2 regions of the Candidatus Stoquefichus sp. SB1 genome follow, and region 2 is predicted to be linked to the other one. Evidence: riboswitches for the same ligand, from Rfam matches in the RefSeq annotation. Region 2 holds a riboswitch; the other holds the start of a gene.
The links. A riboswitch is a leader RNA that binds a small molecule or an ion and turns the genes downstream of it on or off. The one in region 2 is predicted to bind preQ1.

Region 1 (16,979 bases), 170 kb from region 2:
TAAAAAACTCCTCGGTGCAACCAAAATATATGTATATATATATTTTGGTTATGCCTCCCGAAGAGTGACAATCCTTTTCTATTTACAAATTAATCATAATATGCATTATTCATTTTGTCAATATATTTTAGAAAATAATAATTATTTTCTATCAATAAATACAAAACATTATTTTTTAACTAAGTAATTCATAGAATAATTCTAAATCTTCCTTAATCATATCTAATGAATTTTGCCAAAATTCTTCAGATGTCAAATCAATACCAACACTCTTTCCAACATCTTCTAGATTCATCTTGCCTGTTAATGATAAGAAGTTCTCATATGTCTTTGCAAAAGATGCTCCTTCTTTTAAATACAATCCATATAAACCTTTCGCCAATAACAAACCAAATGCATAAGGAAAATTATAGAAAGCATAATCTGCTTCATAATAATGAGGCTTCCATGTCCACATATAAGGATGCAATGTCTCATGATCCAAACCTTGACCATAAGCTTCCTTTTGTGCTTCAATCATTAAAGATTTTATTTCATCAACACTAAGCGGTCCTTCTTCTCGTTTTTCAATCAAACGACTTTCAAATAAGAAACGTGAATAAATATCTACAATAACTTGTGCACAATCTGATAACTCATTTTCTAAAATCATGAGTTGTTCTGCTTTTGAAGCATTTTTTAAGGCTGCTTTTTTCACAATTGTTTCACAGAATGTTGAAGCTGTTTCAGCTATTGGCATTGGATATTGAGCATTCAAAGCTGTTTGACTATTTAAACAATGTCCATGAAAACCATGTCCAAGTTCATGTGCCATAGTAATCACATCACTAAAATCATTTCCATAATTCAATAAGAAACGACTTTCTTGAATGCAATGTAAATTATGACAAAATGCTCCACCAACTTTCCCTTGTCTAGGATAAACATCAATCCAATTCTTTTCTATTGCCATTTTGGCATAATCACCTAAATTTTGTGAGAATGATGAGAATTGTTCAATAACGAATTGGCTTCCTTTTTCATAATTATATTCACTATTCACATCAACAATTGGTGCATACATATCATACCAAGGCAATCCATTTTCATATCCTAAATGTTTGGCTTTTGTTTGAAAATATTTTTCAAACATAGGCAATGCTTTTTTCATTGTTTTTAATAAAACATCTAATGTTTTTTGAGACATTCTCGAATCTATGAGTGTTCTTTCTAAAACAGAGTGATAACCTCTTAATTTTGCAACCGTAATAGCTTCACCTTTAATTGCATTTAAAGCACTTGCTATTCCTAATTCAATATTTTGGTAAGCTGCTATTTCAGCTTCATAGGCCTTTTTTCTGATTTCTTTATCTTTTGAATAAGCCATATTTAAGATTTCAGTTAAAGGATACGTCTTATCATCCATTGTAATCATTAATGAAGAAATAAGTTGATCTTTATATTTTAGCCATGCACTTGATCCAGTTGTTTTCATATTAGCTAAAACAGATTCACTTTGATCATCTAACAAGTATTGATTTTGTTGTTTAATTTCATTTAAAACAAAAAGATGATTTTTAATATCTTCATTGTCTATTTTGGATAAATCAAATTTTGCTATCCATTTTTGAATTTTAGCACTTGTATCAGCAAAAGATGCTAAAAGATTTTCTATTACAGAAGCATATTTTAATGCATCAAGATTATTCGTATCAGCATTCATTATTAAACTGATAAAAGCATATACCTTTTCTACAAGATCATCTAAAATATTTTCTTGTTTTAAATATGCAACAAGGTTATCTTCTGTTTGCATACATGCAGGATATTTTTTCATATCTGTAAGAATAAGTTCTATCTGTTTTAAATCATTTAAAAAGTCTTCATCTTGAAAAGATGTATATAATTCTTTTAAACTCCATTTTCTATCCATAATCTATCTCCTTTATTCTCTATTTATTATACACAGTTTTTATGATATGATAAAGCAAGTTGTGATTGTAATGTGATTGCATTTTCATAAATCACATGTTATGATGAATTTATTAGAGGATGGTGTAAGAATTATATGGATAAAACAGAATTTTTAAACTCGTCATTAGAATTTGCTAAAGATTTTTGTTATTTGTATATTGGCTTGAATTCTCAACAAAACTTATACTCACTTGTAGAGTTATTAGATGATCATCTTTCAGTTATTGGAACAGGAAAGCATGAATTTTATCATAATAAAAAAGATTTCATAAATGATTTGATTTTAAGTCAACAAGAAGCTAAAGATATTGAATTTGATATTTTAAATGAAGAATACTATGGGACACCTATCAATGATGTAACTTGTATCATTTATGGTAAACTATGGCTTAAAGAAAAAGATGCTGATCAAAAACCTATTATTATTGATATGGATACACGTTTTAGTATTATTTGTCAGCTTGTTAATTCTGAAATTAAAATTGTCCATATTCATCACTCAATGCCATACCTAGATCAAAGTGAAAATGAATACTATCCTAGAACAATTACCGAAAAAGCTAATCAAGCTTTAGAATATTCGCAGTATTTAGAAAAAATAGTTGAATTAGATGCTTTAACTGAACTCTATAATAGAATAGCAATCGAAAATAAAATTGATGAATTCCTTCAGACACATCATGAAAATTATGCTTTTTATATGTTAGATATTGATAACTTCAAACATATTAACGATACCTATGGTCATCCATTAGGTGATATCATTCTACTAGAGATTTCAGAAATATTAAAAAAGATTTTTAGTAAAATAGCATACATTGGTAGAGTTGGTGGAGATGAATTTGTTGTTTTTGTAACTGAAGTTTTATCACAGGTAGATATTGAAACAAAAGCACAACAAGTCATTGATGAATGTGTAGAGTTATCATCTTTACATCAATGTCAAATGAGCTGTTCAATTGGAATAGCAATTTCTAATGAACAATTATGTTCATTTTCAAAATTATTTTCACAATCTGATAAAGCTTTATATCATAGTAAAGCTGCTGGAAAATCACAGTTTGCATATAAAAAATGACCTCAATAAGAAGTCATTTTTTATATGCAGTCACATCATGACAACTAAGCATAATAGCATCTTGTCCCTGCCATTTTACATATGTTGCATCTACATCAACCCAAAGATTAAAATATGGATTATACACTTCTAATTTCTGATTTGTACAATCACCTTTTATGTTTTTAACAGGACAAAACTCACACGGTGTTTCTCGTTGCATAACAACTTGATAGCAAGGCATTCCTTCTTTAGCCTGAGGACATATTTCTTTGGTTTTTTTATTAATAAATAACATCTGATAATCTTTTGGATCAATAACATAAATCCATGAACTTTGATTATCTAAAAGATTTAAAAGTCCATCTTTTTCTCTTTTTAATGCTGTTTCTGCTCTTGTTTTTAATAAGAAAATACTTAAAATTTCAGAAATAAAAACTAACACATCTATCTGATCTTGTGTCCAATAACGATTTTTTCGACATTCATCAAAACCAACATATCCTTTGAAATGACCATTATCTTTGATTGCACATTGTAACATTGATTTAATACCTTGAGGAGCTAAAATTTGATATTGTAATTTTGGAAGTTGTTTAATATCAGAACAATAGAATATCCCTTCTTCATTAAAATTATCAATATAATGACCTCCAAGATCTTTTTCATAAGATACATGCTTTAAAGAATCAATCTGAGGTTCCACACCTTGATTACACCATTCAAAAGTATTACAACAATACAAATCATTATCAACATTCTCAAAAATATAAACACGACTCACATCAAACTGTAACCCAACAATTTCTAACATTGCTTTCACAGCCACACCAACATCAGATGAATTATATAAAACACGAAAAACATACTCAGAAAATTGACCACCAGATATTCTATTACGCTCATTGGAATCAATCGTTTCATTAATATATGATCTTGGTTTACTAAATATCAAATATTCCTGCGTAATCGATTCATCAAAAATGACAAATTGTTTCTTTCCCTCATTCTTTGCTTGATATAATGCTCTATCTGCTTTTTGAAACAATTCAGTAAATTCTATACCATCTTGTGGTGCAATCGAAACGCCAATACTACATGAAATATGTAACTGATCACCATGACTCTCTTCAAGCAACTGCATTTGATTCAACATTTTTTGAGCATGAGACTGAATCATTTCTCTATTTTGTACATCTTTAAAGAAAATAAGGAACTCATCACCACCAATACGCCCAATAATATCTTTATCACTAAAATTATTTTTCATTCTTCTTGCAATATCACTTAAAATAGCATCACCAAACAAATGTCCCTGAAAATCATTAATTTCTTTAAAATTGTCAATATCAATAATCATCATTGCACACATCTCATCACTTGACATTTGAGCCAAATAATCTTTAATTAGATTTTGTGTTGTAATTTTATTATATATCCCTGTTAATGCATCCTGCTGTGCCTTACGCAATAGATACTGAGAACGACGTTTCTCTTCATCGATATCAATAATAACACCAATAGCTCGCAAAGGTTTATTCTGTTTATCAAATTGAGCTGTTAAACGCAATTTCCACCATTGATACTTTTGTTGTTTATTAATAATTCGAACTTCTTTTTCTATATAATGCTTTCCATGATTAATTTCATCTAATAACTGACTAACTTTTTCGATATCATCTGGATGAAAAACTTTTTTTATTCCCTGATTATCTAATCCCTGGTTATGTAATTTAAAAATATTATTATCAAAAACATTCTTCCAATTTCTTGAAAATCTAACTTGCCCATGAACAATATCCCATTCAATAATAATATCATCCGTCTGATTCATAATAATATCATATCTCTCTAAACTTAATTTCAGTTCTTCACGAATCACTTTTTCTTCTGTAATATCAATAATAATACAATGAAAAGATGGGACCCCTCCCAAAACATCCTCAATTAACTGCCCTTTATCCAAAACCCAAACAGGATGTCCATCCTTATGAATAACTCTATATTCTATCTGTTTTGTCTTTCCTAAAGCCATTTGTCTTTGCACTTCCTGCAGTGTTATTTGACGATCTTCTGGAACAATCATTTCCCAAAAACTATTATGAAAACGTTCTTCAATATCCTTGCGTGTATAACCAAACATAGACAAAAAGCCTTCACTCATATAACGAATAGTTAATTTTTCATCATAAAGACATTTAAAAATACCTCCTGGAATATTATCAGTTAAAACCTCTAAATCATCATTCACTTGTTTTAAACGCAATATATCCTCATACTGTATTGCTTTAAAACGATAATTCTGTTTTGCATGAGATTCCTCTACAATATGATCAATCATCTGTTTCTCTGTTTCAAATAACGACATACTTACTTCTGTTAATAGAATATGTTCTTTTTCTTGTAAGATGCTTAAATTTCCATAAGTATAAAAAGAACTTTGTTCATGATCTTCTTTAATCCCTAAATTCATCTTATAAGACATATGCCAAACAGAATCAGAAAATTGAACATCATAGAAAATCACATCATCAAAAACAAAAATATAACCTTGTTTTGCTTCTTGAATAAGCATTTCTAAAACTGCATCTACTCCTTTTATAATCTCTCGATTATAAAAGGGACTCCAACATATATGAGGATGCATCATCGGTAAAAGAGACGTCATATTTCTATCAAAATAACCATGTAAAAACTCTTTTGCAAATTGTATCACTTGTTTTTCTTCCATACATTCGTCCCTCTTAATCATGAAAATAACGTTCTTCAAATTCTAAAACTGGAATTGGTTTTCCAAATAAGAACCCTTGTATATAATCAGGATCTGTCTTTTTCACAACCTGATATTCTTCTTCAGTTTCCACACCCTCAACACAAACTTTCAAATGAATAACATGAGCCAATTTCACAATATACTCTAAAAAGATATACTCATAACTTTCTTCATGAATTCCTTGAACAAAACTACGATCAATTTTAATTACATTTGCTGGTAATTCTTTTAAATGGCTCAATGATGAATAGCCTGTTCCAAAATCATCAATAGCCACTCCATAACCCATTTTTTGGATATTCTTAAATTCTTGATTAATAAATTGTAAATTAGGAACCCAACAATTCTCAGTTAATTCTAAAATACAATTTTTAATTGGCGAATGATTCTTATTATGTTCATTTTTCAAATATTCTAATAAAGCATTTTCTTTTAATTGAATATAAGAAACATTAATACTCATCATAAAATCCGGATTATACTTTTGCCATATTTCACATTGCTTAACAGCTTCTTCAAAAACCCATTTTCCAACTTGAATAATTAACTGACTTTCCTCCAACAAGGGAATAAAATCAATGGGTGAAACTTCACCATGTTGAGGAGAATGCCAACGAAGTAAAGCTTCTGCTCCAACAACTTCTTTCGTTTGTACATCAATTTGAGGCTGATAATATAATTCAAACTCATTACATCCATTAACAACTGTATTATGCAAACTTTCCTGTAATTCAATAATCTTTAATTTTCTTTGATACATTTCTTTTGAAAAGAAAACCAATTGATTTTTCCCATTCATTTTTGCGATTTCAACAGCATTTTCAGCATGTCTAAAAAGTTTCTGATAATTGTGTCCATCTTTAGGATAAAAACATGCTCCAGCAGATAAAGAAATATAAACACGCTGATGATCCATAATAAAATTATTTGTTACAAATAATTGAATATTTTCATAAATAGTTTGTGTAAGATTTTCAGTTCCATTTTCAATTAAAAAAGCAAACTCATCACCATCTAAGCGATACATTTGGCACCCTTTAGGTAAAACAGTTAATAATTGTGTTGAAATCAAATTCAAAGTTCGATCTCCAAAAGCATATCCATACCGTTCATTAATATTTTTAAAATTATCTATATCCAAAACAACAATAACACCTTCTTTTTGATCTCCCAAATTTAAAAGTGTTGTTAAATCCTTTTCAAATTGTTTTCTATTTTTTAATCCTGTAATATTATCAAATTTATTTTCTTTACCAATATTAGAAATTCTCCCAACCATATAAGTTGGTCTATTGCATTGATCTTTACTCACTTTTCCACGACATGAAACCCATATAACTTGACCTTCTTTATTATACACACGGTATTCCATATCATGATATTCTTTCTTCCCTTCTTGAATCAGCTGCATATCATGTAACCAAAGTGGTATATCTTCACTCACCATAATACTTGACCAAACTTCTACCACATTTTCACGAATGGAATGACTAATATTTAAATCTTCAAAAGCATTTTCAGATATATGAAAAATACCACTTTGAATATTCCACATAAAAAGATAATCATCTGTACTTTCTGATAATAAGTCAAAAAAGATATCAACATTTAAATCATCGCTTTTTGTTATACTAGACATAATAGCCTCCTATCATTTCCTCGTATCTCTATTATATCTTAATTAACTTCCTAATACTAGATTGATTAGCTGAAAACAAAAAAAGACTCCAACGAGCCTTAATATCTTATCCTTTCAATAAAAGCTGTAATAATAGCAACTATCGGAAAGATAATCCAACCAGGATGCCATAACTCCTGTGTAAATCCTAAAATCAAATAAACCATAGCAGCCAAAGGCATTGTTAAAGAAAATAAACTTTTTTCTTCTTTTCGCATTTCCTCAATATGTTTTTTATTTTGAACTAAAAACTGATACATTGTATACTTTATACCCTGATAAATAAATATAAACACTGAAAATGCAACACAAACCATTAATTGAGCAGCCGAAGCCTTTTCTCCATATCCTGTATTATCCAAAAAAACAATAATAGCAACAGACATAATAATCAAAAATACACCAAAAGCAATCGAAACACCAAATTGTGATTGAAACTTTGTATGCTTTTTTTGTAAATCCTGTAAATCCTGAAAACTCATATTAATTTCCTGCTTTTCCAATTCACCATATGATTCACTTTTAATTCCCAATATAATCATACCAAAAACCGCAATTGCAACAACTGCTAAAAAGCCAAAAGTGCCGATTGTTTCATATTGTGAATCCTCACACAAGATAGGCATACAAACTGATAAAATAATCATGGAAACACAAGCACCAATCCCCATACCAAAATTCTTCTTATACTTTAGATAATCTTGAATCTTTTCATGGGTCATAAAATATTTGGAGTCTGTTTCAGATCCAGCATCCTGATTACACTCATGATTATCTTTTACTAAATAATCAATTGTAACCCCAAATAAATTGCTTAATAAAATTAATTTATCCATTTCAGGATATCCTGCACCAGATTCCCACTTACTTACTGCCTGTCTTGAGACATTCAATTGCTCAGCTAAAGCCTCCTGTGACAAGCCTTTACCTTTTCTTAAATTCTGTAATTTCATTCCAAAATCCATATATCCTCACCTCACTCATATCATATTAAAAATGGGGCATTATCTCCACCAACATTGACTTGCTTTTTGTCAACGTTAAGTTGCAAAAGCCTTTTTTTCAAGTTGCAACTTTATTTTAACATATTTTATTATCAAATCTATAAAAAATATGTTAAAGTATTTAGAGGTGATAAAAATGATAAAAGAATTTCAAAAATTATTAACAGAAAAGAAAATTGATTATTATATTGTTCCAACTGATGATGATCATCAATCTGAAAATGTTGGAGATTATTTTCAATCACGTGCATATTTAAGTGGTTTTACAGGCAGTGCAGGAACTTTACTCGTACAACCTAATGCTGCATACTTATGGACTGATGGTCGTTATTTTATTCAAGCTGCTAATCAATTGGAAGATGGTATCACACTTATGAAAATGGCTCAAAAAGGTGTACCAACACTTATAGAATTTTTAGCAGAAAATGTTAAAGAAGGAGAAACAATTGCATTTGATGGTCAAACAATGACGACTCAATTTGTTTTGGATTTAGATGATGCACTCAATGTAGACTATAACCTTGAATGTGTAGATTTATTAAAAGACTTCTGGACAAATCGTCCAGCTATGTCACAACAAAAAGTCTACTGTTATGACTTAAAATATCATGGTATGCCAGTTCATGAAAAAATTGAAGTCATCCAAGAATATATGAAGGAAAATGATTGTCAATCTCATATTATTACAGCATTAGATGACATTGCCTGGATATTCAATATTAGAGGAAATGATATTCCTTGTTCACCAATGGCGCTTGCCTTTGCTTTAATTACTGATAGCCAATCTTATTTATATCTTCAAGATGGCACATATGATTTAGATATGGTAAAAGTTCTTCAACAAGAAAATGTCTTAGTCAAAGATTATCGTCAAATATATGCAGATGCTGCATCATTAAAAGGACGTGTTTTATTAAATACAAGCAATCTTAACTATCAGCTTTTTAATCAAATTCAATGTGAAATTGTCAATGGAATGAATCCATCACAAGCTTTTAAAGCCATTAAAAATGACATAGAAATTCAAAACACAAAAAATGCTCATATCAAAGATGGTGTTGCTATGACAAAATTTATGTATTGGTTAAAACAAAATGATGGCAAAATTGCAATGGATGAAATGAGTGTTTCTCAAAAAGTTTTAGAATTTAGACAACAACAAGATTTATTTATTGAACCTAGTTTTACAACTATTTGTGCATGGAATGAAAATGCTGCATTAATGCATTATCATCCAACAACAAAAGACTTTTCACAGATAGAGGGTCATGGTTTATTGTTGATTGATAGTGGCGGTCAATATTTAGATGGTACAACTGATATTACAAGAACTTATGCTTTAAAAGAAATATCAACAACACAAAAAGAACATTTCACAATGGTTCTTCAAGGTATGCTGGCATTACAAAATGCATCTTTCCTTTATGGTTGTACTGGACAAAACTTAGATATTCTTGCAAGAGCCCCTATGTGGTCTGAAAATATTGATTATCAATGTGGTACAGGACATGGCGTTGGACATTTTCTTAATGTTCATGAAGGTCCTCATGGTATTCGTCCAAAACCTAAATTTCAAGGTGAAGGATGTGTATTAGAAGCAGGCATGATTGTTACTGATGAACCAGGTATTTATTTAGAAGGTCAGTATGGTATTCGTATTGAAAATGAGTTATTGTGTGTCGAAGGTCAAGAAAATGAATATGGTCAATTTATGCATTTTGATTGTTTAACACTTGTTCCTATTGATTTAGACGCTATTGAAATAAGTATGTTAACTTATAAAGAGAAGAAATGGTTAAATGATTATCATCAAGAGGTTTATAAAAAGATTTCTCCTTTCTTAAATGAAGAAGAGAGAATTTGGTTAAAAGAATATACAAGAGAAATTTAAAATTAGAATGTATTATTAAAAAAGATATGTTTTTCCTTCAATGGGAAAACATATCTTAGATTTTATCAATTACTCTCATTATTATCTAAAGCAACTTTTTGAAGTTGCTTTTTTTGATTTAAACGATGATTTGTCCAACGTCTCATCAATTCATAAATCACTGAAAATGTTGGTAATCCAAAAACCATTCCTGGTATACCAAACAATCCACCACCAGCACTCACAGCAAATAGTACCCATAATGCCGAAAGACCTACTGAATTTCCTACAACATGTGGATAAATTAAATTAGATTCAAATTGTTGTAATAAAGTACTAAATATTAAGAAGATAATAGCTTTCATTGGTGAAACAAAAACAATGAGCACAGATGAAATAAAGGCACCAATAATCGGTCCAAAATATGGAATAATATTTGTAAAACCAATCACAATTGCAGCAATAGAAGCATATGGAATATCTAAGATGACACATCCAATATAACATAACACACCAATAATAACCGATTCTGTTAATTGCCCTGCCAAGAAATTTTCAAATGTTGAAGATGTTAATCTTACAACTTCAGTTGCCTGTTTAAATTGTTTATCCTTTAAAAAAGCTCGACCAACCCTTTTAACCTGACGCATTAATGTATCTTTAGAAAACAGCATATAAATAGCCATCACAAATCCCATAAATATATTAACAACACTGGTTGTAAGATGAGAAACCCCTATTGCTATACCTGGTACCCATGTTGAGAGTTTTGATAAAATAGTTTGTCCAAATGTTTGTTGGAATTCTTCTATTTTTGTCATAATATCAGGTGCTATTTTCACTTCTTTTAAGAAATAATTGACCCATTCTTCCACTTGTCTAAATATTTCTGGTAAATTATCTATTAATGTTTTGACATTATCAATCACTTGGGGTAACACAACCATGACTAAAACCGCAAGAATTAATAAAACAAGAACAACTGATAGTACTGCAGAAACCAATTTTTTTGTTTTTTCATTTTGAATCGGTAATTTCTTAATAAAATATTTCATAGGTATATTAAAAATAAATGCCAAAATAAAACCTATAATAAATGGTTTGATAATCCTAAACAATTGTCCAATAAAACCAATAATGGCTCCAAAATTCATTAAACATAATATTAATACAGCAATATATGTTACAAGTATTATCATATTCTTTAAAGTTAAATCTCTCATCTTATCTGTTGCTTTCATTAAACCACCTCTTTAAGTATGAGTATAATCAAATAATATGTCTTTTATATGAAGAAAAGGAACCATCAGTTCCTTATTCTAAAATATATTTCTTCATGAATACTTCTTTTCTCTCCAATAATTGGAATAAATAAGCACCAATCATTAAAACAATAACTTCTCCTGCAAACACATAAAATGCATTAATCACAAATGGTAAATCAAGAACAAAATACAATTCTGCACCCACAATTATACCATTGACAATAGCAGCAAATATTCCTGCTATATAAATATTTTTTATTTTATAAATTCCTAAACATGCTATTGCTGTTGCAAGGGTTCCAAAACACATATCAGCTAATCCTAATGGCGATGGTAAATTAGCCAAAAAACATCCTATAATAAGACCTGGAATATACTTTTTGTTATAAAATGCTAGAAATATTAATATTTCTGAAATTCTCAATTGAATCCCACCATAGGCAATACTTGAACATGCAATTGTAAGTGCTGCATAAACACAAGCAATCATCGCATTGATTGCAACTTCTTTAACTCCTTTATTCATTTGATTTCCTCCTCTTCTAAAAAACAGTTAGAAGCCAGACATGAAAAAAGATGGCAGAGCCATCATTCTTTCATGTCCTTAGTTTTTTATACTGGGTTTGGCTCTCGAACCAGTGAACACATTCTAACATACAAATCTATATTATTCAATATGATATTGCCAGCCATGATCTCCATGATAAATCATACGCTTACTCATTCCCCCATCAACAATAAATGTTTCACCTGTTATAAATCCAGCATCTTCACTACAGAGAAATGTAACCATCTTTGCAATATCTTTTGGTTTTCCAACTCTTCCTACAGGAATAGCCATTTGATCTTCTTTTGAAAATTCTTCAGTATCATTGACATCAATCCATCCTGGAGCAATACAATTTACTCTCACATCTCCTGATAATGAAATAGCTAAAGCATGTGTTAAAGCCACAATACCACCTTTAGCACTTGTATATGACTCCGTATTTGGTTCAGACTGAAAAGCTCGAGAAGATGCAATATTAATAATTGATCCTTTTTGTTTCTTCAATTCATCTTGAAATTGTGAACTTAAATAATAAGGAGCTATTAACCCAATAGATAAAGTTTTTTGAAATTCCTGATAACCACATTGACTCATTATTCCCTGATGAGAAACACAGGCATTATTAATCAATATATCAATTCTATTCAATTTCTTTTTACAAAAAGAAATAAATTGATTTAAATCTTTTTCTAAAGAGACATCACCATGATAAAAGAATACGGATTCACTCTCTAATAGTTTCCCATAACTCTCATTGATATCAATAAAACAAACTTTTGCTCCTTCTTGAACAAATTCCTCAATAATTCCTTTTCCAATTCCATGACCTCCACCAGTCACAACAACTCCATAATCTTTATATTTCATTGAATCACCATCCTTTCCAATATTTTATCACAAATAAAGCAAAAACGATAATTAACTTTTGGCAAATATTTATAGATAGAGAATTTGCTATGTGCTATAATATTGTCATGGAATAATCATAACGGTAGGTGGTTATGCTTTGGTCGAAAGATCAGAGATCGGAAACTCTGTTGATATAGATATCTCTTTTGAGAAATTTGAAACAACGGAGGTGGTGAAACATGAGCGATTATGAGATTTTATCTTTAATGATAGCTATCATCGCAATCATTGTGAAGCTACTCCTTGAAATTATAAAAGGAAACAAAAAATAACTACCCGGCCTAGGAAACTGTGGTAGTTATTTAAAACCCAAAATCCAAGGCATAACCGTCTATCGATTATTCCTTTCATTTATATTATAACCAATTTTTAATAAATATCAATACATTTATGCAATAAGCAAATATACAATTTCCATAACTCAATCTTTTGAAAAGTCGATTTTGAATCTTCTTCTCGATCATTTGCTCGTAAACACAATAGATAACTTTAAGCAAATATTTATAGATAGAAAATTTGCTTTGTGCTATAATATCATCATGGAATAATCATAACGGTAGGTGGTTATGCTTTGGTCGAAAGATCAGAGATCGGAAACTCTGTTGATATAGATATCTCTTATGAGAAATTTGAAACAACGGAGGTGGTGAAACATGAGCGATTTTGAGATGTTGTCTTTAATGATAGCTATCATCGCAGTCATTGTGAAACTACTCCTTGAAATTATAAAGGAAAACAAAAAATAACTACCACTTTGTTGACTGTGAGGTAGTTATTTTACCACATAAATCCAAGGCATAACCGTCTATCGATTATTCCTTTCATTTATATTATAACCAAATTTTCATAAATATCAAGGCATTTATGCAATAAGCAAATATGCAATTTAGAAAACTCTATTTTTTGATTAAAGTTCCATTTTCTTTTATCTATATATGTAATGACACTCCACATGTAAAACATGTGGTATTCATGCTTATTTCAATAAATAAATTAAGAAAGGAATTGTTACAATACCCAATAATGTTGAAATAAATACTGTTTTTGCTGCTAAAAATTCATCTTGTTGATATGTCTTAGCAAATAAAACAGCTCCATTGGCTACTGGCATAGCCAATATGATAAGCGTTATTCCTTTAATCATTGGATCAATTAAAAGATAATCAATAATAGGATAAAAGAGTATTGGAATCAGTAAATTAATAAAACCAGAAAAAACATAAACTTTAGAGTCGTAAAATATATCTTTCAATGAGTAAGTGGCTAATGTTGTTCCAATAATCATCATAGCTAATGGTGTTGTCATATTCCCAATTAAAGTTAATGACTCAATAATCGTTGATGGGAATTGAAGATGAAATATATAGATCATAATAGCTAATAAAGACGCTAATATACCTGGAGATAATAAACTTTTAAAATCAAATGTGAAATGTTGATTATTCTCATAATTCATAACCATAGTTCCTAGTGAAAAAAGCGAAAGATTGAATGCCATATTCACAATAGCAGTACTTAGAATAGATTCATTACCAAAAATAGCCTGCATTAAAGGAAATCCCATAAACCCAACATTTGGGTACATCATCATAAACATATATAATCCCTTATTTTTACGAAATGGTAAGATCTTTATACATATATAAGCAAATATAGGCAATAGAACAATTAAAATGAATGTCGAAATAAGGATATCAAATAAGGCTAAGGAAGTCTTTTGATTTGATGTCATAACTGATGAAATAATCATACAAGGCATTGTTAAATTTAAGACAAATTGTATTAATTGACTATGAAAATCATCACTAAACAATTTTGTTTTCCCAAATATAAAACCAATACCAATAATGATAAATAGTTGAAACATCTTTTCCGCAACAATCATGATATCCATATCTTTCTCCTATTCTACAGTTAATGCTTTTTTCTTTTCTTGTTCTTCTTCATATGCTTGTTTATCACAAGCCTTAAAGAATGGATAATAAATAAAACCAGTCATTAATAATAAAACAATTTGTAAAACTGCTCCTTGCCAACCACAAATCATAAATCCTGAAATAATAGCTGGAATTGTATATGGTAAATTCACACCATTAATATAAGGAACTAAACCACCCCAAATTGATAAATAGGTCACAAGTCCTACCATCACATTTGATAAAACAAAAGGTATCATCATCATTGGATTCAAGACAATTGGAAATCCAAAAATAATTGGTTCATTAATATTAAATAAAGAAGCTCCAATACCTAATTTTCCTAAAGCTTTATATTGATCTGATTTTGACTTAAATAAACATAATAATGTTAAACTGAGTGTGGCACCAACACCACCCAACTTTACAAAAAATGATATAAATTGATAATTAACAATATGTGGTAGGACAATCCCAGCCTCAAATGCTGCTAAATTTTCAGCTGATAAAGCATACCAAATAGGATTCATCACTGATGAAACAATACTTGAACCATGAATACCAAAGCACCATATAACTGCTTCAATAAGTAATACAAGCATTGTGGCAGGCAATGTTCCACCTAATGATTGTAATGGTTGCTGTAAAATCGAAAAGATAAAAGTTTGAGCATTTCCAAACGGTGTTGCTACAAAAGCCATACGCATAAAATTAAATACAAGAATAATCAGAAATGCTGGTATAACAGCTGCAAAAGCAGTAGAGACATTTGATGGAACTGAATCTGGCATTTTAATTGTAAAACCTTTTTGAACACACCATCTATAAATTTCAACTGAGATAGCAGTTGAAATCATACATACAAATAACCCTTGAGCACTAAAATTATCTAATGGTAATCCTTTTAATCCTTCTTCTGTTGCGATGATTGGTGTTAATAGAAAGATTCCTACAAAGGATAAAGCGATTGCTAATTTACTATCAACTTTATAGTATTTTGCTAGAGAACGTGCCATTCCTACAACAACAAAGAATGCCATGAGTTTAAAACTCACTTGATATGGTAAATAGAAGAAATCCATCCACCCTTCCCCAAAAAGACCTGCCATAAAATCTGCATACCCATTAAAAGGTAAACTTGTAAACAATAGGAATATTGAACCTGCAATTAAAATTGGAGTCGATCCAAAGAACCCTTCCTTAATCGCACTTAAATATCTATTGCTTGTCATTTTTGTTGCTATTGGTGTAATGGCTTCACCAATTTTATCCATAAAATAATCCATTATTTTTCCTCCCTTAATTGATTTTTAATAAATGTTTTTTGTTTTGAAAAATCTGTTATATATGTTTTTGCAAGTCGATCATATAGCATCTGTTTGGTAATAAATAAATTAATTATTGCCATCAATGAAAATGATAATGTGATATCTGTCATTAAAGAAATCAAGTTATATCCTGTCAATAAACTTACCAATTGAGCAAAAAGATGACTTGCTGATGTAAACAATAACATAAAAAGAATTTGTCTTTTAACTAATGATATTTTTGAAGAAGCTATAATTTGAATGTCCATTAATCTTTTTCCTAGTGTCTGTCCTGGATAAATAAAGAGTGGTATATAAAGATAATAGAAACCTAAACAAACAAAACTTAAGATGATAGCGATGATTGCTATTGATTTATCTAGTAAAAAAATATTTTGTGTTATTTGATTGATTTGGATTAATGAAATGAGAGAAATCGGAATGCTTGCTAATAATGCTCCTAAATACAAATCAATAAAAAATGCTATACTTCTTTTTAACAATGAAACCTTTTTTTCCATTTTATCGCCCTTAAAAGGATGTATCATATCCATTAGACGCAATCACTTTTTTATACCATTGAAATGATTTTTTGACTTTACGTTCTAATGTCCCTTTCCCTTCATCATCTTTATCTACATAAATAAATCCATAACGTTTACGCATTTCTCCTGTTCCTACCGAAATAATATCAATA
Region 2 (16,979 bases):
CATACATAACACTACGTGGAATACGACTATATTCCATATATAATGTTTCTCTGATTTGTTCAGGTGTTGCATTGAAATATTTTTTAAGACGATATATTTTTGTAATATTCTGTAACTCTATAGAGGTATTGATCATTGTTAATAAATCTTTACGTTTCTTTCCTTTAAATAATTTATTGACTGTATCAACATACTCTGCATAATAAATATGTTTCAGTTCTAACTCTAACATATTAGAATCCAGTGGCTTATCATCAACTGGTTTATATTTTAATAATGCATTATAATACTTTGTTCCTCGTAAAACGACTAATAAACTATCATAATCATTAATAGCCAATAAACCATACAAATCAAAGCTTGCATATTTACTTAAATAATCTGGAATTTCTAATTCATACCCTGTGTAATAATCAGAAACAATTAATCTGGTTTTCGTTAAAATTAATTGTATCTCTAATTCTGTAACACCTAATCGATAGAATTCCAACTCTTTTTTAGAAGCAAATCTCATTAATCTATCTAATCTTAAGAATATTTCCTTATTTAATAAGGATTCTAACTGACCACGGTGAACATTCACTTCTTTTAATTCAGAAAGAATATCACTGTATGCCGTTTCACTTTTTAGATAGGCAACCAAATCATTAATGCTTCTTCTTTTTAATAGTTCTTCATAATTCTGCTCAGTTAATCTACGTGAATACATAGATCGTGCTTTCGCAAGAATCGCATTTGATGAAAAAGAACTCATACGATCACCTCTTCTCTAAATTTCTTTACAACGATTAACAATGGTAGATACCCACTCATCTTTATTCTTTTCGTAAAGACTAGAGAGCTGATTTAGTGATTCTTTGTACTCTTGTTCATTTTTGGCCTTTGTTTCCTGTATCTCTGTTTCTAATTCTTTTTTATGGGCATCAATTTTTACTTGATACTCTTTTACAAAAGAATCGTAGATTTCTTTTTTCTTAGCGCTCATATTGCTTTGAACATCTTGTTTCTTCTTACGCGCTTCTTCAACCTTTTGTGAATACTCCAAATCTACAGCAACAATATCCTGAATAATTTTGTCCAAAATAATCCCTCCTCACTTTATCCTTTATTCTTTCATAGTGTACTCCTATTTTTTTGACATTTCAAGAAAAATAACACTTTGAGAAAAAGAATAAAATATGTCCTTATCTCTCTTATTAATGACTCTCCATTAATTGTTATTTTCATCTATTCAATAGGCCATTGCAACGATAGAATAAAATCAAATATTTGCCAATATACAATTCATGATATCTATCCTAAAATTAGACAAATCAAGCGATTTGTCTAATAAAATAACTCTCCATTTTACGGACGAAAGCCCCACCAAAAAAGATTTGCCAAACAAAAGCCATCGGAAAATTAAAAACTGTTGTTTCTATCCAGACAGCAATGATTTGTATTCCAGCATCTTTAAAAAGCAAAGTAGCGATAAAACTCATAATTGGACACATGATGCAAACAATCATTGAACAAATTGTCAGTTTAATATATTGCTGACTGTCTTTTTGATGATCAACTTTTTTCATTGCTAAGGAAACAGCTAATTTTTCAACAAAGAACCATTCTAAGACAATCGCAATGGGCCACATGATAACCAGTTCCTCTAAAGCTAATACAAAGATTTGATTTGTCATATGCCCTATATTTAAAGCAATATTATAACAAATCATTGCATAAACCATGACAAGTGCCATTGCACATGTGAATATAAATTGATGTAATTTTGATTTTTTCATAAATCCTCCTCATTTTGGGCGCAAAAAAACATGTGTGTTGTTCATAACCATGAGAGCGCACATGTACCGTTTCCAATTCCACCAATGTATTTTTACACTTTTTTATTACCGCATTAATGTATCATATATTTTTCATTGATGTAAGTCTTTTTTTTATTTTCTTTCAGGCATTTGAAAATCAATCAAAGCTTGATTTAAAAAATCATTTAATCTTTTCATTTGTTTAAATTTTTCGATTGCTAAATCTAAAAATGCTTGTGGATCTTTAAGTAAAGCATCATCTATTGGATATTCAATATACCATGATTTATATTGAAGATATTGAGCACAAGGATGTTCTTTATCATATCCTTTAGGAACATTTTTTAAAGCACTGCCTGCAACAATGAACTCATTATTTAATGATTTTATGACTTCTTGCCATTCATCTGAATGCTCAACAATATAATCTCTTACTAAAGTCGTTGCCTCTTTAAACATATCAGCAAACAATCCTGCCCCTAAAAAAGAAGAACCAGGCTTAATCATAATATAATACCCTACTGGAATAGGTTGCTTCCCAAGTGGTCCAATATGTGCACGAAATGAGGGGTTATAAGGAGATTTATCATGACTAAAACGTGTATCTCTCACAATTTTAAAAGTTAAATCATGAGGATTTTTATCAGCGACACTATTATCAAATTCACTAATCCTTAAAATAAATTCCTGCAAAAGTTCTTCAAAATCTTTTTGAGCCTGTTGATATTCTTTTTTGTGGCTATGATACCACTCTCTTTCATTATTTTCTCTTAAATTAATTAAGTATTGTAATATGTTGTCTGTTGTCATGTTTATTCCTCCATTTTTGAATTCTGAATTGTTGATAATGAATCTGATTTTAGTAATTTTTGAATAAAATCTTTTGTTTTTTCAGGCGATTGATAAATTTTAAGGAAACGAAAGTCTGTTGCCAAATCATCAACTTCTTCCATAGCATTTTTAACATCTAATAATGTTTGATTATTAGCAAGAGCTGTTGTGTATTCAAGATTTTGTGGATTTAAGCGTTGAGTAAGAATTGCATAATCAATGCGACTTTCACAACAACAATTGCCATGACCATAAGCACCACAATATTCTTTTAAAAATTGAGAAACTTTTTTTCTTGTTCGTGATAATTTTTGGCGATAAGCAGCAGGTGTCATTTCTAAAATTTCACCAGCAATCCGACTATCTAGCTTAAACATTGTTCCTAAAATAAAGATACATCGACTTTCTGTATCTAAACATTGCAATAAGACATTTGTACAAGACATTTTTAACTCATCAGCTAGTAATGCTTTTTCTATATCTTGTGACAAATCTGGAATATCATGAGCTTGGGGATGTTCTATATCCTGTGCATAAAATTCAAAACTGAGTGGCTGTAATGCAAACATACTTTTCTTATAGTTTTTAAGATGATTGACTGCTATTCGAAAAACCCATGTTGAAAAAGCACTTTCTTTACGAAATGATGAAAGATGTGTAATGACTTTTAATAAAATTTCTTGAGTTGCATCCTGAGCATCGTGAAACGTTCCTAACATTCTTAATGATAAATTAAAAACAAGATCTTGAACACTTAAAATTAATGTTTCTAAGGCTTCTTCATTACCTGCAATAGCCTTATCAATTTCATGAAATAATTCTTCTTTATCCATTTTTTACTCCTCCTTATTCATTTGACAACCAAAATACTCATTTGTGACAAAAAACTTTAAAAAAAATGTACCCATCAAAGAGTACATATGTATGATTATTTCTTTTTTTCCTGAGGTGTTCTAAACATAATATAGATAGGTACTGCCAACAATACACTACCACCTAAAATATTACCTAATGATGAAATAAGCATATGTAATGGCATCAATGTCCAGTCAATAGCACTTCCTAGCTGTGTCATTCCCATTGCAAAAATACCACCATTTGCAATGCAGTGTTCAAACCCTGGTAAAACAAACGTCATAACTAATATCATAATAACGATGAGTTTTGCTGTTTCATCTTTGATTTTCACACCAGAATAAGCTGCGACACATACAATAAAGTTACACAGCACCCCTCGAATCAGTAGTTCCACTACATTAAAATTCAACTTTGCCTGCATAACCCCTTCTAAATAAGGAATCATGATAGTTTCTTGAGATCCGCTTTTAATAAATAAAAAACAAATCAAAGCAATTCCTACCATATTGCCAAGATAGCAAGTCACCCACATCGGTATAATACTTCTAAACTTTAATTCACCTTTTAAAACTGGCATAATCGTCACAAAACAATTACCTGTAAAAAGTTCTGCACCTAAATACACAATAGCAACCAAACCAATACCAAATGTTCCTGCTACAGCAATTTTCCCTACAACACTATGATCATTTAATAATGCCCCTAAAGTATATGATAAAATTGCTGCAATTCCTAAATATGCTCCTGCCATAAAAGCTCTTATAAAAAATCGAAAAGGATCATTTTTCATTAAATTATATTTAATATTTCCTAATTTACACAACACATCAATATCACTAATCATAATATCCCCCTTAAAGCCACTGTTATTATATAGGATAGGGCTTTAAAAGGCAAAGTTTTTTCATAAAATTGTCAATAAAAAAATCACTATCTCAATTAAAATATAGATAGTGATCACTATAAATTATATGTCAGACTAGTCAATACATTTTATCATTATTATAATGATAACACTTTTTGTTGAAATAAATGATAAATTCTTTCAATATCTCCTTGTTCAAAAATGCATTTTGATGTTGTGTGTTGCAATTTGAGTGTGCTTATAAATTGATGTTTTTGAACAAAAGGAATCGTTTGACTTGATAAATCCAATTGACTTAAGTCAGTAAAAAGCATCATATATTTCATAGGAATGTCCTTTTCTCCTATTAAATCCTGAAAATGATTTTGAAAACTTTCAAACTGAGATATTGGAAAAGGAAGGTTTTGGACGATTTTCTCATGATTCTCATTTTCAGTTATTTTCTTCATTTTTTGCTTATTACAAACATAATGAGCAGATTCATTATAGGTTTGAATAACATATAATCCACTGCTTAATAAAATAAGGATATAAGGTTGAATAATATCATCTGTTTGACTCTTTGTGATTTGAAACATAAGACGATGTTCACCTAATTCATTTTCTAACCAATAACTCTTTGACATTCTTCTCAGATTCCCATGTTTCACCATATATTCAAAAAATCCTGAATAGATTTCTGTATAAAAACTTGCCTTAAATATATAATATTGACGAATTGTCTTGATCATGAAACCAATGAGAAAAATACATAAGAAGCCAATAAACACAGTCAATAAAGATTGATTATCATTCATGGTTATATCCTCCTAATCTAGTTCTGGTCCATCATGTTGTTCAAAGATGTATTGCTGACTAGAACCAATCATACGCATATAATCTTTAATAAAATCTTTCATAGCTTCTTCAACTGCCATATTTAATTCCATATATTCTATATCTGGTTCATCTGCTAATGTTTTGATTAAAGCTTCTTTAGCATGCTTCATTAAATCTGTACACACATTAATCTTATTAATTCCACAAGCAACAGCTTTACGAATATTTTCTTCGCCTGCTCCAGAACCACCATGTAAAACAAGTGGCATATTTAAAGCCTCTTTTAATTGCTTCAATCTTTCAAAATCAAGTTGAGGAATCATTCCTTTTGGGTAAGCGCCATGTGCTGTCCCAATCGCAACTGCCAAACAATCACAATGCGTTCTTTCTACAAATTCCTGTGCTTGTGCAACATTTGTAAAATAATCAACATTTTGTCCATCCGCATTTGCAGCCAAACCAACATGTCCTAATTCAGCTTCACAAGATTTTCCCATGCCATGCGCAAGTGATGCAATCATAGATGTTCTTCTGATATTTTCTTCAAATTCATATGAAGATGCATCAATCATGACACTTGAAAAATCCCACTGTAAAGCTTGTGTAATATCTTCAAAATTAGCACCATGATCCAAATTAAAAGCAATTGGTACACTTGCCCGTTTAGCAAGCGCCTGAATCATAGGAACCATAATATATCCATAACCATGTGCTTTTAACTGTCTTGGTGAAATATTAATAATGACTGGAGAATGTTCTTCCTCAGCACTTTCAATAATGGCTTTGGCTTGCTCCATATTCACACAGTTAATAGCCATAACTGCATAACGATGGGTATGCGCATGCCATAACATTTCTTTCATTGATACATACATAATTTTTTCCTCCATTGAAAGAGTGGGGATGCATGATGCATCCCTCTCCTTTATTTCACTTCTACTGCCAATGGTTTCTTCCATAAAGCATAGATAACACCTGTAATACAACTTCCAAGTAACCATAATCCAATAAATAATAATGGATTAGATGTCATTGGAATAACAAAGATCCCACCATGAACGGCTGGTGAAGCTAATGAAGTCACCATACAAAGCCCTCCAGTAATACCGCCACCAATCATACAAGAAACAACAACTCTCACAGGATCCTTTATTAAGAAAGGAATAACAGCTTCTTCAATATAAACACAAGATAACATCACAGCAGATTTTGCATTCTCACGATCAACAGCATCAAATTTTTTCTTTCCACCAATAAAAGTTGCAATCGCAATACCAAGAGGTGCTGTCATACCAGAACACATCTTAGCAGATGTTGGAATAAAGAACCCATCAGCATTTAAACCATTTGTTACCATTGCAGCTGCTTTGCTTACAGGACCACCCATATCAACACACATCATCGCTCCAACAGCAGCACCAAATACAAACTTAGAACCTGTATTTAAACTTAATAACCAATTTTGCATAGCAGTCATACACCAGGCAATTGGATTCCCTACAACATAATACATCATCAATCCACAAACCAGAGTTGTCACAGTTGGAATCACCAGGATAGGCATAACACCTTGCAAGTTCTTTGGAATAGGAATTTTCTTCATCCATAAAACAACATATCCAACCATAACTCCACCAACAAGACCACCAACAAATCCAGCGTTAATAGAGTTTGCTAATGTTCCCATTGCAAGTCCAGGCGCAATCCCTGGCTTATCAGCCAAAGCATAAGCTGTAAAAGCTGCAACTGCAGGAACTGTGAAATTCCATAAACTTGTTCCAATTAACATAATAACTTTTGCAAAAGTATCAATTTGATCCATATGACTTGCAATGTCATAACCACCTAACATTTTTGCAATCGCCTGTAAAACACCACCACCAACGATAACTGGAATCATATAAGAAATACCAGTCATAATTGAGTCTTTTAAAATCGCACCCTGACTTTTCTTTTGGGCATTCTTTCTCTTAATCTCAGCCATACTACTCTAACGCCTCCAGTAATTCTTTGACAATTCCATCAGCATCTTTCACAGCTTCTTGAACAGCAACTGTCATAGTCGGAACATCATCAAAACGTTCATGATTTTTAATTCTGATATCACTTGCAATAATGGCAGCATCACATCTTGCAAGATCCTCACTTGTAATTTCATTTTCTAAGCCTTGCGCACCTTGCGTTTCGACTTTCACTTCATGCCCAGCAGCTTTGACTGCTTTTTCAAGATTGGCAGCTGCCATATAAGTATGAGCAATTCCAACTGGACAAGCTGTTACACAAACAATGTACATAATTCTATTCTCCCTTCGTAGCAAATATTTTTTTTATTTCTTCAACAGATGAAGCATTTATGAGTCCGGACCTAAAATCTTCATCCATTAAATTCATAGCAAGTGTCGATAACATTTTTAAATGAACATTATCAGACGAATTTGGGGCAGCCAACATAATAATATAATTGACAGGTAAATCATCAAGAGATCCCCATTCAATAGATTGATCAAGTTTTATTAAAGTAAAAGCTGCTTCTTTTACACAATCACTTTGACAATGTGGAATCGCAATACCATTTCCAATCCCTGTTGCAAATTCTTTTTCTCTTTCAAAAACTGCTTGTCTATATTGTTCTTGATTTGTCACTTTTCCAGCCTGAAACATTAATTCAGATATTTTATAAATCGCATCTTCTTTATTTTTAACATCCATATGAAACTGAATCAGTCGTTCATCAAGCATATCCCTCAATAACATATTGCTCCTCCTTTCATAGAGTCGTTTTTTCTTTACACTCATATCTTATCAAGCATTATTCACTTATACAAATCAACAAATTGCACCAATATAGTGCAAACATCATTTTGATGACTTAAAACAAGCATTTTCATCAGCTTTTTTGTAGAAAAAATGTATTGTTTATTTATATTTATAAACTTTTTTCACTAAGTTAGTGATATAAAATCAATTTACGTGTTGAAGTTCTCCTATTATAATAAAGATGAAAATAGTGAAAGACTATTCAAGAAAGCGAGGGATACAATGTTAAATTTTGAATTTTCTACACCTACCAAGATTATATTTGGTAAAGGAACCCATGGTGAAGTGGGTAAAGAAATTAAAGTCAGAGGATATCACAAAGTCTTAATCCATTATGGAGGTACTTTTTTAGAAGAAAATGGAGTTTTAGATACTGTTCATAAAAGTTTAAGTGATGCAGGTATTGCTTATATTGATTTTGATGGTGTTGTTCCTAACCCAAGACTTAAAAGAGCACAAGAAGGTGTTGAGCTTTGTAAAAAAGAAGGGGTTGATTTTATTTTGGCTATTGGTGGTGGTTCAGCTATTGATTCTGCTAAAACGATTGCCTATGGTTTAGCCAATGATTTTGATTTAGAAGACTTGTTTTTAGGAAAAGTCACAACAACTAAGATTGCACCAATTGGATGTATATCAACCATTGCAGCAACTGGTTCTGAAACAAGTAATTCTACTGTTATCGATATTGAAACAGAAGATCAAGGTATTTTAAAAAGATCTTACAATCATGATTGTGCAAGACCTTTATTTGCTATTATGAATCCTGAATTAACTTATACATTACCAATTTATCAAACATGCAGTGGTGCCGCAGATATTATGATGCATACTATGGAACGTTATTTTACAAATGTAGAAGATGTTCAATTGATTGATCGTATATCAGAAGGGTTGCTTGTCACTGTAAGAGATGAAGCATTAAAAGTTATTCAAGATCCAACCAATTATGAAGTTCGTGCCAATCTCATGTGGGCTGGAAGTTTGTCTCATAATGGGTTAACGGGAACAGGACGTATTGGTGATTTTGCAACACATAAAATTGGGCATGAATTAAGTGCCATGTTTGATGCAACTCATGGTGCCAGCTTAACAGCAGTTTGGTCAAGTTGGGCTCATTATGTTTATAAGACAAACATTCCAAGATTTGCTCAGTTTGCAGTTAAGGTCTTTGCAGTTGAACCTAATTTTCATAACTTAGAAGAGACTGCTCTAAAAGGTATTGAAGCTTGGGATCAATGGTGTCATCAAATTGGGATGCCTACTTCACTTAAAGAATTAGGAATTAATCCAACAGATGAACAAGTCATTGAAATGGCACAAAAAGCTGCTGATACAGGAAATGGTGTTATTGGTGGATTTATGAAATTAGAAAAAGAAGATATTATAAAAATCTATCAGGCAGCTAAAGGGTAAATATAACTTTCAAACAAAGGTGACTCATCTTGTCAAAAGATGATCACTTTTTTTAGTGAAGCTTTGACACAAAAAATCTCTTTACATATTGATTGAGATACTCACAAACAAAAAAGACTTCTTAAGAAGTCATCATTTCAATACCTTGAAAGTTCTTTTGATGCGATAGGATGATAAAGAAAAGACAATAAAATTGTAACGACACCACATAACATCAATAAAATATACGCTATAAAATAATGATGTGTCATGATTTGAATTGTTCCAATAAATGTGGGAAAAGTTGATAAAATCAATGTCCCAATATTTGTAATAGAAAAGTTAATAGAAAAATACTCATTTCCATACAAATATCTCATGACAATTGGTGCTAAACTTGAACTTCCACCATAACAAAACAATACACAAGCCGCCCCAGCTGCAAACAGAACAACATGATGAATCCAAAGAGCAGAAACCATTAATAATAAAGATAATGACACCAAAATACCTAACACCTTTAAGATAAAAGAAGTTCCTTTCTTATCAAAAATCAATCCCCAAAAGACTCTTCCTAACCCATTGAATAAGGATACAAGGCTAACCAATGTCGCTGTTGTGGTTGCTGTGACTTGCAAATCTTCCTGAAATGTTGGAGCCATATGATTAATTAAAGACATACCAATTCCACCTATTAATATATAAAAGAGCACAAAAATATAAAATGTCTTCGTTTTCAAAACTTGTTGTGGCTGATAACTTATTTTCTCAATCGTTAATTCTACTTGTGGTAATTGCATTTTTTCATCAGGTGTTGGATAATGCAAAATAAAACTCCCTAACAGCAAGATAAGAAATGAGGATATTCCTAAAACCGCAAAGACCCCTTTCCATGAAATCATTTTCACTCCATATTCACAAAGTTGACCAAATGCAGTTGTACTCATTGCATAGCCCATCAACAAAACTCCTGTTGTTAATCCTAATTTATCTTGAAAATACAATGGTATTACGCTCACACACACATTATAAATCATTCCTATAGAAATTCCACAAAAGATGCTATAACTGATATACAGATGCCATGCCTGACTTGCAAAAGTTGTTGTGAGAAATCCAGTTCCAATGACAAATGCAATGATTCTCATAATCAGTTGTGGTGCTATTTTCCTGACTAAAAAGCCACCTGTAAAACTGCCTATTGAAAAACAAATAAAACATAGAGTAAATGCCAAAGATGTTTGAGAACGTGTTAATCCTAAATCATTTTCAATTGGCACAACAAATAAAGAAAATGCATACCCAATTCCCATAAACAATAATATAATAACTGCACAAATTAAATAACCCCATCTTTTTTGACTCATAAATTCCCCTCTATTTTAAAACTTGACTAAATTCCTTATAATTTTTTGCATCTAATATTTTTTGAATCTTTTCTGTATCCTTTGTAAGTTCTGCTAATTGACCAAAAATAACTCTAAATGAATCTTTATCATCTGGATCTAAAGCAATCATTAAAATGATTTGAACCTTTTCTTCACCCCAAAGAATCGGTTTCTTCAAAGTCATAAAACCAATACCTGGTTTCAATATATGTCCTCTAAACGAATGAGGAATCGCAAATCCATCCCCAATAGATGTAGGGGCAAGATTTTCTCTTTTTAAAACAGATTCAATAAAACCTTCATCAACATATTTTTGATTCATCAGTCTGGTTCCCATCAATGTCATGACTTCTTCTTTACTGCGACAATCACATTGAAAAAAACAAATATTTTCTTTAATTTTAGAAGTCAGTTTTCCATATTGACTTATTTCTAAAGTTTTTTGATTCATGGTTGATTGGAACATATCTGATAAATGATGCATATCATCTTTATTCAGCATTGGTGAAACAACCAAAACATCCATTCCTTCTAATGACAAAGGGACAGTAGAAATAACAAAATCCTGATCATCCTTGTGCAATTCCTGAGCTTTAAAAAGAGGAACAATATCTTTGATAATGACATGTGGAAAAGACAAATGAATCTTTGCTTCAATAAACTGAGATGTAGACATTCCACTTCCACACACAATCACAACTGTTGGATTCTTTCTAATTGTGTAAGCTTTTTTTCGTTTTAAAGAAGCCCCTACATATAAAGCCAAATCACAAATATCATCTTCCTTTAACAAACAGTAATGCTCACGTGTTAATAGTCTTGATATATATGTTGCGATTTCATACTCATATGGCAAATCACTTTTAATTGTCTTTTTTAATGGATTTTCAATATATATCGAATTCATTAAACGAATGAATAAAGCATTTAAATGTATAAAGAGTGATATCATAAATTCTTCATCAGTGCTTAAATCCTCTCCATATAAAGCATCAACCTCACGTATAATTTCTACAATTCCATCATATGTTTGAGGTGAAATGGCTCGAATACTTTCAACATTTCTATCTTGATAGATGCGTTTGTTTTGATACTTTAAACCGACAACATTCATATAAACATAAAGTTCATCACCATGTGGAATATCAATTTGAAATATATTTTTTAACCCTTCTATAATATATTGACTCATTTGCCACTCTAACCCCTGAGTATAATTCATTTCTTGAATCCCATCACATTTTTTCCCTTGATAAAGATGTTCAATCATAATTGCGACTTGCAGAATAAAATGAATATATGAATTATCAGCAATAACCAAATCATATTTCTGTTCAGTATTTTGTAGTAAAAGTCCTATTGTTTTTAAAGATACATGTTCAAAAAAAGGTTGAAGTTTTTCTAATACCTGATCACCTCTATAAACAACGATTTTTCTTAAAACATATGCTTCCGCAATCCGACATTTCAATTCTGTACCTTTTAAAATCATTCCATACTTGACTGATTTTTCTAATTTCAGGTCAAAATTTTCAAAAAATGTTAAGAGTTTATTGACATCATTCATTATCGTTCCTTTACTCACAAATAATTTTTCAGAAATACTTTCCATAGATATATAATCATTTGCTCGTAATAATTCTAAAGCAATATAATATTTTCTAGTCTCAGGCAAGAAAGAAGATGCATTTTCATCTTTTAACAAAAGATTATCTAAATATTTCTTTCCATCAGGTGTATATTCTAGCCAAATACCCTTCCCTGTCTTTGTATTAAGAATACAACCAGTTGGTTCTAATTCATCTTTAATTCTTTTGATATCTGCTTTAATTGTTCGTGAACTGACTTGTAAGAGATTAGCAAGCTGGACTGCTGTATATTCTTTTTGCCCAGTATAAAGAAATTCAAGAATCTTTTTTTCACGCGGTAATAACACTCTTCTTCCTCCTTTCGACATATTTTTTATAATTTAACTACATATATCATAACATCTTGTTTGTATACTCTCAAAACATTAATTTGCACTAACCTAGTGCAATGCAATTCTCATATCTCATAGTTATAGTTAACAGAAAAAGAATTGCGATTCGTAAAAATGTATGTTATTCTATTGATACACTGGTTCGAGAGCCAAACCCAGTATAAAAAACTAAGGACATAAAAAAGATGGCTCGTCCATCTTTTTTTGTCTGGCTTCTAACTGTACTTTAGAAGAAAGGAAAACTGAATATGAAAAAGAAAACAAAGATTCAAATGGTTATGACCATTGGAATCACTTTGAATGTGATTGGCGCATTGATAGCCATGACATTCTCTATTCCATTTTATATGGATTCTATTGGCACGATTTTGGTTGCTGGATTACTTGGTCCAAAATATGCCATGTTAACAGGTGTTTTAGGAAGTTTGACAAGTGGTTTCACTTTCGACATCTATTCCTTTTATTATGCTCCTGTCCAATTGCTGACGGGATTTTTTGCAGGCATCCTTTATCACACCGCTTGGTTACAAGGGAAAAAGACACCAATTGGAAGTCTACTCGTTGGTATTCCAACCTCAATCGCAAGTGCCATGATAACAGCTTATCTTTTTGGCGGATTGACTGCTGGCAGTAGCAGTGCCTTTGTCTTTTTATTTCATAACCTTGGATTAAATCTTGTTGTGAGTATATTTGTTGTTCAAATATTAACTGACTATACAGATAAACTGCTTGCTGTGTATTTGACACGTTTGATTATTGAAAGAGGAAACTTAATGGAGAAATGGGGGATAGCATGGAAAGATACAGCCACATTACAAACAAAACAAAAAGAGAAATCGTTCTCTTAAAAGCAAGACCATGTCTTTGGTCAAAATGTACATTTTGTGATTATATTGAAGATAACTCAACCTGTACAAAAGAAATGATTGATATCAACAATCAAGTCCTGGATTTAATAACAGGTGAATATGGTGTTTTAGAAGTTATTGATTCAGCAAGTATTTTTGAATTACCTAAAGATACATTATTAAAAATCAAAGAAATTATTGATAAGAAACATATTCATACTTTATTCATTGAAAGTCATTGGATTTATCATAAACGCATTCAGGAAATAAGAGATTTTTTTGGAATCAAAACAATTGTTAAAATTGGGGTTGAAACTTTTGATGATGAATTTAGAAATGGTTATTTAAATAAAAATGCAACATTTCAATCAATTCAGGAATTAAAGCAATACTTTGATTCACCATGTTTAATGGTCGGTATTCAAGGACAAACCAAAGAAATGATTATAAAAGATATGGATATACTGACACACTTTTTTGAACATGGAACAATTAGTATTTATCGTAACAATTCTACATCTGTCAAAAGAGATGATGCATTGATTAACTGGTTTATGCATAAATATCATTATCTTATTGAAGATACAGGTTATGATTTTCTATATGATCCAACTGATTTTGGTGTAGGTAACTAATTTTGAGACAAATTTGAGACTTTATACAGTCTTTTGCATGATATAATGACATTGTTGTCATTTTCCTGTTAAGGGAGGTGAGAACAATGTTCATTGAGATATTTATATCTTTGAGTGTATCTATCGTAGCAGGTATCATAACATATTATATTTGCAAGTGGCTTGATAGTTTACATGACTGATAATAAGCACAGAAAAGTCAAGGATCGCCTTCCTTGACTTTTCGTTTGAGAACAATGTTCTCGATACTTATATCTTTCATCCATATCTTAGCATAGATAGGATGATATTTCAAGTATTCCAAAAGTTGATTTTTTTAAAACATCCAAAAAGAAACATTTTGAGATATTGTCAATCCAAGCTTCTTTTGTAGTTGTAAAGAAGCTTGATTATTTTCAATAACTTGACAATAAGCAACCCATCCCTGATCTAAAAAATAATTGATAAGATAACTTTCTAACATTGTTGCATAGCCTTTTCTTTGATAGGCTGGAAGCACTTCTAACAGCCCCATACTTCCTTCACTATGAATACCAATAAAACCTGCTAACTCATTCTTTTCAAAGAGTCCCCATAAATGCTTCTTTTCTATAAGTTCATCAATATATGCTGATTCATCGCTATGCTCATAAGTTTCCTTTATAATCTGCGAATGTTCAGGCGTTAATAAATCAATAGATACATAAGGTGGATATGTGATAGGTATATGAACTTGTTGTTGATAAACAGCTTGATAACATGCAAAGAGAAATGTCCGATGATAATCATTTATCAAAATATCAACAATTTCCTTTTGTTTCACATCAAATAGTTGATACTGCTCCAACCTCAATTGCTTATAAAGTGTCTTAAATTTCAAAACATTGGTCATAGAAATCATACATACACCACTTCTTAACTCATGGAAAATAATCCCATCCTCATCCTGATAAAGAATTTGAGCTTGATTTAATCTCATCGGCTCTAACATATCTATATCATTAATATAATCTAACTTATGCATTTTGTTTTAACCAATCTGCTTTTTCAAGAGTATAACATGCACATTTGACCAGATCTTCTTTATCGATTTTCTGTTTTACAAAAACCTCACCTGTATATTTCATTCCACACTTTTGCATAACTCTTCCTGATGCCTGATTTTCTAGATGATGAATAGCTTTTATTCTTGTGACAGGTGTGTGTGTAAATAAAAATGCAATCACTGCTTCAAACGCCTCACTCATATATCCTTGATTCCAATATTTTTCCCCAATCACATATCCAATCTCAGCATAATCGTCTTGCAAAAAATCATTGACTGTACCAATACTCCCAATCACTTGATCTTCACCTTTTAAAGTGATTGCTAAATCAAGAGCATTATCCATTTCAATGTGAGGCAATTGGATAGTCGTAATAAATTCTTTTGTTGCTTCTACATTTCCATGAGGATACCAAGTTAAATAACGTGTAATCCTTTCACTATGGCAATAAGAATCAAACATACTCTTAGCATCTGATAATTGAAAATTTCTCAGTACCAAACGTTTTGTTTCAATCGTTGCTTTCATCGTTTCCCCTCCTTCTATATTTGAGATATTATAACATATCTTTTCATTTTCTAAATAAGAAATGATTGTTCTTTTGATATGAATTTGTTTATAATAAACGATAGAGGTGAAAAGTATGAAATTATTAGCAAGTGATTTTGATAATACATTATGGTTTGATGATCATATGAAAGATAAAGATGTGACAGCAATCAAAGAATTTCAACAGCAAGGAAATTACTTTGGTGTTTGTACAGGAAGGTGTTTACATGGCATTATTGCTCCTAGCCAACCATATGCACTCGAACATGATTTTTATATTCTCTTAAGTGGTGGTCTTATATTAAATAAGGATAGAGAAGTGATTTTTGAAAAACAAATTCCTTTATCACTCGTAAAGGAAATTTATCAATTTCTCAACAAAAAAGATATGACAATTGTCTATCAGGATGTCATGTATAAAGTTTATAAAACAAAAAAGCATGATTTTCATGGTGTTTATCTTGATTCCATAGATGAACTCAACACCAAAACAGTCAGTGCATTTTCATTTCATTATGCATATGATGAATTAGACAAAGCTAAAGTTGCTACAGAATTGATTCATCAAAAATATGGAGATGTTATTGAAGCTTATCAAAATAATCAACATATAGATTTAGTTGCGAAAGGATGTTCTAAAGGAAATGGCATAAAGATTATTCAAGATTATTTTCAATTGGATATCAAAGATATTTATGGAATTGGAGATTCATGGAATGATTTACCAATGTTAGATGTCATTGAAAATGGTTATTCATTTACATATGCCCCTTCTCAAGTCCAAAAACATGCCAAAACAATTGTTGAAACACTTGCTGATTGTATAAAAGACATTGAGAGTCAATAGACTTTTAGATATAATAAGGATAGATTATTATTTGTATATCGAAATATTTTTATAAAAATAAATATATTTTTGTTATTTTCCAAAAGTTTATCCTTTGTTTTTGATTATATCAAAAATTATTTATTAAAAAATTGACAAATGTATACAAAAATGCTATTATCAATGCAATAACGAAGGAGGACGTCTTAATGATGATAACTATTAACATTTCCAAAACCATAATGTGTTTTTTGAATTGTTAATAAGAGACTGTCTTTATTTGTATATTTTGAAAATCAAGAAAGCCTCATTAAAATAATGAGGCTTTTTTTATTAGAGGGGGAGT

Region 1: it holds a riboswitch for preQ1, as region 2 does, so the genes downstream of both, BN1865_RS13375 (QueT transporter family protein) here and BN1865_RS14235 (ECF transporter S component) in region 2, are expected to answer to the same signal.

The regions. Positions count from the first base shown of each region.
Region 1 covers NZ_LN852696.1:186,822-203,800, reverse strand. The annotation lists gene BN1865_RS13410 (M3 family oligoendopeptidase) at 176-1,912, opposite strand; gene BN1865_RS13405 (diguanylate cyclase domain-containing protein) at 2,048-3,031, shown strand; gene BN1865_RS13400 (sensor domain-containing diguanylate cyclase) at 3,045-5,741, opposite strand; gene BN1865_RS13395 (bifunctional diguanylate cyclase/phosphodiesterase) at 5,755-7,422, opposite strand; gene BN1865_RS13390 (helix-turn-helix domain-containing protein) at 7,521-8,426, opposite strand; gene BN1865_RS13385 (aminopeptidase P family protein) at 8,602-10,356, shown strand; gene BN1865_RS13380 (AI-2E family transporter) at 10,422-11,576, opposite strand; gene BN1865_RS13375 (QueT transporter family protein) at 11,650-12,126, opposite strand; PreQ1 riboswitch class I at 12,199-12,245, opposite strand; gene BN1865_RS13370 (SDR family oxidoreductase) at 12,268-13,017, opposite strand; gene BN1865_RS13365 (AEC family transporter) at 14,036-14,953, opposite strand; gene BN1865_RS13360 (PTS sugar transporter subunit IIC) at 14,963-16,261, opposite strand; gene BN1865_RS13355 (RDD family protein) at 16,261-16,803, opposite strand; gene BN1865_RS13350 (6-phospho-beta-glucosidase) at 16,814-16,979, opposite strand, start outside.
Region 2 covers NZ_LN852696.1:356,778-373,756, reverse strand. The annotation lists gene BN1865_RS14305 (V0D/AC39 family V-type ATPase subunit) at 1-754, opposite strand, end outside; gene BN1865_RS14300 (hypothetical protein) at 770-1,081, opposite strand; gene BN1865_RS14295 (DUF2798 domain-containing protein) at 1,314-1,778, opposite strand; gene BN1865_RS14290 (DUF2461 domain-containing protein) at 1,932-2,609, opposite strand; gene BN1865_RS14285 (RNA polymerase sigma factor) at 2,612-3,463, opposite strand; gene BN1865_RS14280 (formate/nitrite transporter family protein) at 3,559-4,332, opposite strand; gene BN1865_RS14275 (hypothetical protein) at 4,491-5,150, opposite strand; gene BN1865_RS14270 (class II fructose-bisphosphate aldolase) at 5,163-6,062, opposite strand; gene BN1865_RS14265 (PTS fructose transporter subunit IIC) at 6,098-7,156, opposite strand; gene BN1865_RS14260 (PTS fructose transporter subunit IIB) at 7,158-7,466, opposite strand; gene BN1865_RS14255 (PTS sugar transporter subunit IIA) at 7,471-7,926, opposite strand; gene BN1865_RS14250 (iron-containing alcohol dehydrogenase) at 8,212-9,402, shown strand; gene BN1865_RS14245 (MFS transporter) at 9,540-10,748, opposite strand; gene BN1865_RS14240 (BglG family transcription antiterminator) at 10,759-12,705, opposite strand; PreQ1 riboswitch class I at 12,882-12,928, shown strand; gene BN1865_RS14235 (ECF transporter S component) at 12,999-13,598, shown strand; gene BN1865_RS14230 (radical SAM protein) at 13,544-14,233, shown strand; gene BN1865_RS14225 (GNAT family N-acetyltransferase) at 14,550-15,236, opposite strand; gene BN1865_RS14220 (GNAT family N-acetyltransferase) at 15,229-15,786, opposite strand; gene BN1865_RS14215 (HAD-IIB family hydrolase) at 15,902-16,654, shown strand.